2 regions of the Marinobacter sp. LV10R520-4 genome follow, and region 1 is predicted to be linked to the other one. Evidence: riboswitches for the same ligand, from Rfam matches in the RefSeq annotation. Region 1 holds a riboswitch; the other holds the start of a gene.

What was found. Region 1 has a riboswitch for thiamine pyrophosphate ahead of ATG98_RS08785 (sodium:solute symporter family protein). Riboswitches for the same ligand answer to the same signal wherever they lie in the genome.
Region 2: another riboswitch for thiamine pyrophosphate. It lies ahead of thiB (thiamine ABC transporter substrate binding subunit); the one in region 1 lies ahead of ATG98_RS08785 (sodium:solute symporter family protein).

What each region holds. Positions count from the first base shown of each region.
Region 1 is NZ_PDJM01000001.1:1,808,512-1,811,898, forward strand. It holds gene ATG98_RS08785 (sodium:solute symporter family protein) at 14-1,453, opposite strand; TPP riboswitch at 1,573-1,681, opposite strand; TPP riboswitch at 1,771-1,867, shown strand; gene ATG98_RS08790 (3-oxoacyl-ACP reductase) at 1,915-2,688, shown strand; gene ATG98_RS08795 (LLM class flavin-dependent oxidoreductase) at 2,688-3,387, shown strand, end outside.
Region 2 is NZ_PDJM01000001.1:3,534,729-3,538,115, reverse strand. It holds gene yghU (glutathione-dependent disulfide-bond oxidoreductase) at 54-929, shown strand; gene ATG98_RS17160 (TetR/AcrR family transcriptional regulator) at 998-1,498, opposite strand; TPP riboswitch at 1,822-1,914, shown strand; gene thiB (thiamine ABC transporter substrate binding subunit) at 1,963-3,024, shown strand; gene thiP (thiamine/thiamine pyrophosphate ABC transporter permease) at 3,037-3,387, shown strand, end outside.

The DNA.
Region 1 (3,387 bases):
TAGCGGCTGCAGATTACCCTTCCAGCTTCCGCACCTGCTGCGCCAAGATGGAAAAATCGAAGCGCTCTCCTTTTGGCATTAGCAGCAACAATAACGACACCGCAATGGGTACAAAGGTTGCGAGCAGGAAAGATTCCAGCAAATAGGTGAGCGGCGCCCCCGGTGCGGGAAACAGCATTAACCCGGTAGCCAGGCCGGCAAACGTGCTAATCGCGGCGTTGTAGCTTTGGTAACGGGCGTTGTAGAAGCCAAAAAATACCGGGAAAGCAGCGGCGCAGCACAGCAGATCGGCCAGCAGAAACAGGTAAAGCACGCTGTAACCTTGGGCCGCCACAAACAGCACCGGTACCGACAACAACACAATCAGCCAGCGGGACAGCGACAGCAGGCTATGGTTGCTCAACTTTGGCAGCAGCCGGCGCAGGTCTATGACCATGATGCTGGTCAGCCCGCTGATGGTGGAGTCGGCACTGCTCATAATCAGCGCCAGCCCAAAGGGTAACAGGCCAATCGCAAACCACACGGGTACGTCCGCCAGCAACACGCTGAACAGCGCCACCGAACCGTCACCCGGCAAGCCCAGGCCTACAAACGCCAGCCCGAACAAACCCATGATGAAAATGATGGGGAAACTCAACAGACCACTGATGATAAAACCGTTGCGGATAACCTTGTTATCGCGGGCGGCGAAAATACGCTGCCAGGTGCCTTGGTAAAATAACCCGGTCAGCACCACTGCCAGGAAAAAGGTCAGGCCGGATTTCAGGCCGTTGATGTCCAGTGGGTTAAGCAGGTGTGGAGCTTTTTCCTGCAAACCTTGAATCGCCGGGGCCAGACCACCGGTGGCCTTCCAGCCAAAGCCAATTAATAGCGCCAAAAAGGGCAAAATCACCAGCATTTGTACCCGGTCGGTAAAAATGGTGACTCGCAGGCCGCCGTACAGGGTGTACAGCAGAGTGGCGCCCATGACGATGCTGGCGGTTAGCCATAAGGGCACCGGCGCTAGTAAAGACACCATTTTGGCAATGGCAGTCAGGCCCGCAGTCAGGCTGATAAACAGATAAAAAACCATGATCACCAGCACGAAGCCGTACATAACGCGACCATAGCGGCCGAGCACAAATTCGGTGAGGGTGTGGCCTTCGGGCATTAATGTTCGAATGCGTTTGCCCAAGGGAATCATGATCAGCCGCGGTGCCAGGGCACCCAGAGCATAACCGGTCACAGCACCAATGCCACCCCAGGTGGCGGCCTGGGCCGGGCCAAACAGAATCCAGGTACCCATGGTGGTTGCCAGCAAGGTTAGCAGGGTGGCAGAGCTGCTCTGGCTGTTGCGGGCGACCAGAAAGTCGTCCAGTTTGTCTTGCTTGTGGCGGGCGTAAATCAGGCCGGGTATCGCAAAAAGTGCGGCGAATAAAACCAGCCATATAAGGGCGGTAGAGGTGCTGAGCATGGGTAAATTTTCCTTGCCGCGGCAGGCGGGAGCGTCATCGCCAAAGGTGGCGGGTCAATAGTACAACCGGGACAACCAAGACAAGCAGCGGGGAAAGAAAGGGGCGCACAGGCAAGCGTAAAGCAGGCGTTTTCCTTCCCTTCGCCGGCATTACCCGGATCAGGTTCGAAGGGTTACCGCACTAAGTGCGGAGTCTCAGCCATCGCAATGGCGCCCCCAGGAATGGCAATAGAGTAGGAAGTCTGTTCGTACTTGTCAATTGCCGCTATTAATGGCGGTTTGGCCTGCATATTCGTGCCGCCGTTGTGCTATGGTTTTGGCTCGACACGGGGTGTCCTGCTTTGCAGGGCTGAGAGCACACCCGTTGAACCTGATCCAGTTCATACTGGCGAAGGGATGTCAGAGGGTGCGCCCGCACCCAATCTGTCCATTCATACCTTCGCCTCAGCCATGAGGTGTCTATGCACAAATCCGTCCGTCTTGATCAACAGCTGGTTTTGATAACCGGTGCTGCCCGCGGTTTGGGCGAACACCTGGTGCGCGCGTTTTTGCGGGAAGGCGCCAACGTTGTCATTAACTACCGCAACAGCGCCGAAGCGGCGCACAAACTGGCCGCTGAAGAACCGGTACGTGCCCTTGCGGTGCAGGCTGACGTGACCGACCGCGCCGCTGTGCAGGCGATGTTTGCCCAGGCCCGGCAACATTTCGGGTTTCCGGTGACCACGGTAATCAATAATGCCTTACCAGATTTCTCGTTCAACGGCGATGCTCGCCCGAATGCGGATCAGCTGACCTGGGAGAATCTGAACCAGCAGTTTGCCGGCGTGGTGGGTGGCGCGCTGAACACCACCCAGGCCGCGCTGGCTGGTATGCGCGAACAGGGTTTTGGCCGCATTGTGAATGTGGGGACAAACTTGTTCCAGAACCCGGTGGTGCCGTACCACGATTACACTGCGGGTAAAGCGGCTTTGCTGTCGCTTACCCGTACCCTGTCGCAGGATCTGGGCCCGGATAACATCACCGTGAATATGGTGTCGGGTGGTCTACTGCGCACCACGGACGCATCTGCTGCAACGCCTGAGGCGGTGTTCGATTTCATCGCCGCCAGCACACCGTTGCGACGGGTGACCACGCCGGCAGAGTTTGCCGATGCTACCTTGTTTTTTGCGTCACCCTGGTCGCGCTCGGTAACCGGGCAGAACCTGGTGGTAGACGGCGGATTGGTGAAAAACTGATGGCGGCCTCCGGTTCACATCAACGGATGATGCACATCAACCTGTTTCTGATGGGTTGTGGCCATCATCGAGCAGCCTGGCGCCACCCGCAGTCGGCGGTGGAGCAGTTGGGAGACATTCGCTATTACGAGCGCCTGGCGCAAACCGCCGAACGGGGCAAGCTGGACGCCGTATTTTTCGCCGACAGCAATTCGGCGGGCAATGTGTCAGACGGCAGCTGGTTTTACCTGGAGCCGCTAACGGCCATGGCCGCCATGAGCCGGGCCACGGAAAAAATCGGGTTTATCAGCACCGTATCCAGCACTTTTTACACACCGTTTCACGCCGCGCGTTTAGTCGCATCGCTGGATCATATCTCCGGCGGCCGCATTGGCTGGAACGTGGTTACTTCGATGTTTGATGTAGAAGCCCGCAACCACGGTTATGACGCTATGCCCGGCCACGCCGAGCGTTACCGCCGCGCCGACGAGTTTGTGCAGGCTGTGTTGGGATTGTGGGACTCCTGGGCTGATGACGCTTTGCGGTTTGATCGCCAAGGCCATTACGCCGACCCCGCCAAGGTGCGACCGATAAACCACCAAGGAGAGTTTTTTCGGGTAGACGGACCGTTGAACGTGCCGCGCCCGGTGCAGGGGCACCCGGTATTGTTTCAAGCCGGCGCGTCGGAGCCCGGGCGGGAGCTGGCGGCCAGATGCGCTG
Region 2 (3,387 bases), 1.7 Mb from region 1:
CGTGTCGCTGCTCTATTAAATGCTTTATTTATTTCTAAAAGAGGGTCAGGATCATGTCGAACAGCCATCAATATGCACCACCACAGGTTTGGACCTGGGACGCCGAAAGCGGCGGAACGTGGGCCAGTGTTAACCGCCCCATAGCCGGCGCGACACATGAGGTGACGCTGCCGCGTGGAAAGCACCCTTTGCAGATTTATTCGATGGGAACACCCAATGGCCAGAAGGTCACCATCATGGCCGAAGAGCTGCTGTCCATCGGTGAAACCGGGGCCGAATACGATGCTCACCTGATCCAGATTGGCGAAGGCGACCAGTTTTCATCCGGCTTTGTCGACGTAAATCCAAACTCGAAAATCCCGGCTCTGTTTGATACGGAGAGCGGCAGCCGAGTTTTTGAAAGCGGTGCGATCCTTTTTTATCTGGCTGAGACGTTCGGGCACTTTCTTCCAAAGGACACGGCTGCACGCACCGAAGTACTGAACTGGCTGTTCTGGCTGCAAGGTTCAGCGCCCTATCTGGGCGGCGGATTCGGGCACTTCTACGCCTATGCACCCGAGAAGTTAGAATACCCGATCAATCGCTTCACGATGGAAGTGAAACGCCAACTGGACGTGCTTGACCGGGAGCTAGCCGAGCACCGTTTTCTCGGCGGAGACGAGTATTCCATTGCCGACATAGCCACTTGGCCATGGTATGGCAATTTGGTGCTGGGAGAGGCCTATGGTGCGGGTGAATTCCTGCAGGTCGAAAGCTACAAGAACCTGCGCCGCTGGGCACAAGAGATCTTTGAACGCCCCGCTGTCAAACGTGGCCGCAAAGTCAACCGCACTTGGGGTGAGCTTTCAGAGCAACTGCACGAGCGGCATGATGCCTCGGATTTTGATTTGAAAACTCAAGAAAAACTGGCACCTAAAACGATCGACTAAACAGTCTGCCTTGAAGAAGCCTGCTCCCTGCCCTAAGGCAACAAGAGCAGGCAAATACGCGATAAATATTAGCGTTTATCTGTAACACCGTCCTTACGCAGAGCTTCCAGGGACAGTGCCATATCTTCAGCAAGAGCATGAACAGTCGCACTGTTGACGTCACGTTGGGCGAAAGCGCGTAACCCCATTACTTCTGCCTGCAAGCGCCGCCCAAGGCGAACGGGATCAAGCCGGGCATCCAGTTCCCCGATCTGCTGTGCCGCATCAAAACGATCAATAAAGCGTTCTTCCATGCCTGCCAACAAATCTTCGGCCTTGCGCCAGGCGGCCAACCCAGCCAATGGTGATGGGTAAGCGTTCAAAGTGCGCTCAAACTCGGCCAGCCCCAAGCGGGCATAACGCTCCAAGGACTCCTGAAAAAGCCCATCTTTGCTGCCAAAAGTGGCATAGATACTACCCGGTCGCATATCGAGTGCTTTCTCCAGATCCTTCAACGAGGTGGCATGAAAGCCCTTTTGCCAGAACAGCTGAAGAGCCCGCTCCAGAGAGTCTTGCCGGTTGTGAATCATCGCGCGAGCCCTGGTCAATTCCAGATTTTTGAGGCTGAGACGTAGCTTCAGGGAAAATTTTAAGTCATCATCCGATTTTGTATTGAACAACTACTCAAGTACAGCTACAACCTGATAAATTCCCAATATCACGCGGTTCTGTTCCGGTTGGTGGGGTTTGCGCAGTGGATGCGTTGGTTAAATATTTTCACGAAACCTTGGTATACCACCGTGTTTGATATGATCTCCTATGCTGCGTCAAGACGGTAAGCTTGTCTTTGCATGTTGGTATAGTTTTGTCGATCTGCGGTGTCGTCCTTATAAGGCTTAGGCTGTTATACTCACCCATCTCAACGGGGTGCCTCCAACAGGCTGAGACCATACCCGCGGAACCTGCCCCGGATAATGCCGGCGAAGGAATTGAGCTTTAATCGGCCGAAAACCGCGTATGGTGCCCCAAAACCGGATTTTGAGGTTTAACCACCATGCCGTATTCGCTGTTCCAACGCGTTGTTCAAAAGAGTCAGACTGCCCTACTCCCTGCTAAAACCCAGACAGTTTTAGGGCTCTTTATCCTCATTTTTACCAGTTTATCCAGCGCTACCGAAAACCCAGATTTAACGGTATACACCCACCCCTCGTTCGCAGCGGAATGGGGGCCGGGGCCGGCGGTAAAAACGGCGTTTGAGCAGCGCTGTGACTGCCAACTTAATTATGTGGTGCTCGACAGCGGCGGAGACATTCTACAGCGACTGAGGCTAGAAGGTACCAGCAGCTCAGCCGACCTGGTGTTGGGCCTAGACACCGGCACCATGGAACTGGCTCGCGCCACTGGGCTATTGGCGCCGCACAATGTAAACCTGGACGCTCTCAATCTGCCTATCCTCTGGCAAGACCCATTATTCGTACCCTACGACTGGGGCCACTTCGCGTTTGTTTACGACACCGAGCAGTTGGCCAACCCGCCAACAAATCTGGCTGAGCTGATTGCGGCACCGGATGATTTGAAGATCATTATTCAGGACCCGCGCACTAGTACACCTGGCCTTGGCCTTTTGCTTTGGATGCGCCACGTTTACGGCGACGATGCCGGGGCCAAGTGGGAACAGTTGCAGAAAAAAATCCTGACCACCACAAAGAGCTGGAGTGACGGCTATTTTTCATTGTTTATGAACGGTGAAGCGCCAATGATTTTGTCTTACAGCACCTCACCGGCTTACCACATGGCCATCGACAAGACCGAGCGCTATCAGGCAGCGGCGTTCAGCGAGGGGCACTACCTGCAAGTAGAAGTAGCGGCGGTGGTCGCCAGTTCACCACATAAAGCGCTGGCAAGGGAGTTTTTGGACTTCATGTTGAGCGCCGACTTTCAACGCCATATTCCGCTGAAGAACGTTATGTACCCGGCTATTGATCTGGGCGCCGAATTGCCCGATGTTTTTAACCGTTTGATACAGCCGTCCCGCACTCTGTTTTTTGATCCGGCCGAGGTGGCACAACATCGTCGCGAATGGGTCGATGAGTGGCTGGAAGCCATGACACGCTAGCGGAGCTGGCTAATGCAAAATCCGCTGAGCTTTTATAAAACCCATCGCGCGCCCCTGAGCCACCCCGGCTGGCAGTTGGCACCCGGCCTGCTGATCGCCCTGGCCATAATCACGCTGACGGCCACAGGCGTGGGCGCCCTACTATGGCAAGCACCGGCGCTAAACCCGGCAGAACTCTGGCACAGCCGTTACCTGCGCAATGTGGTTAGTTTTACCGTTTGGCAGGCGCTGCTGTCCGTGCTTATCAGCACGCTGCTGGCCATTCCCGTTGCCCGGGCGCTGGCGCGGCAACCCCGGTTTCCCGGCCGCGGCCTGCTGCTTCGGCTGATGGAGCTCAGCCTGGTGATGCCCACCATTGTGGTG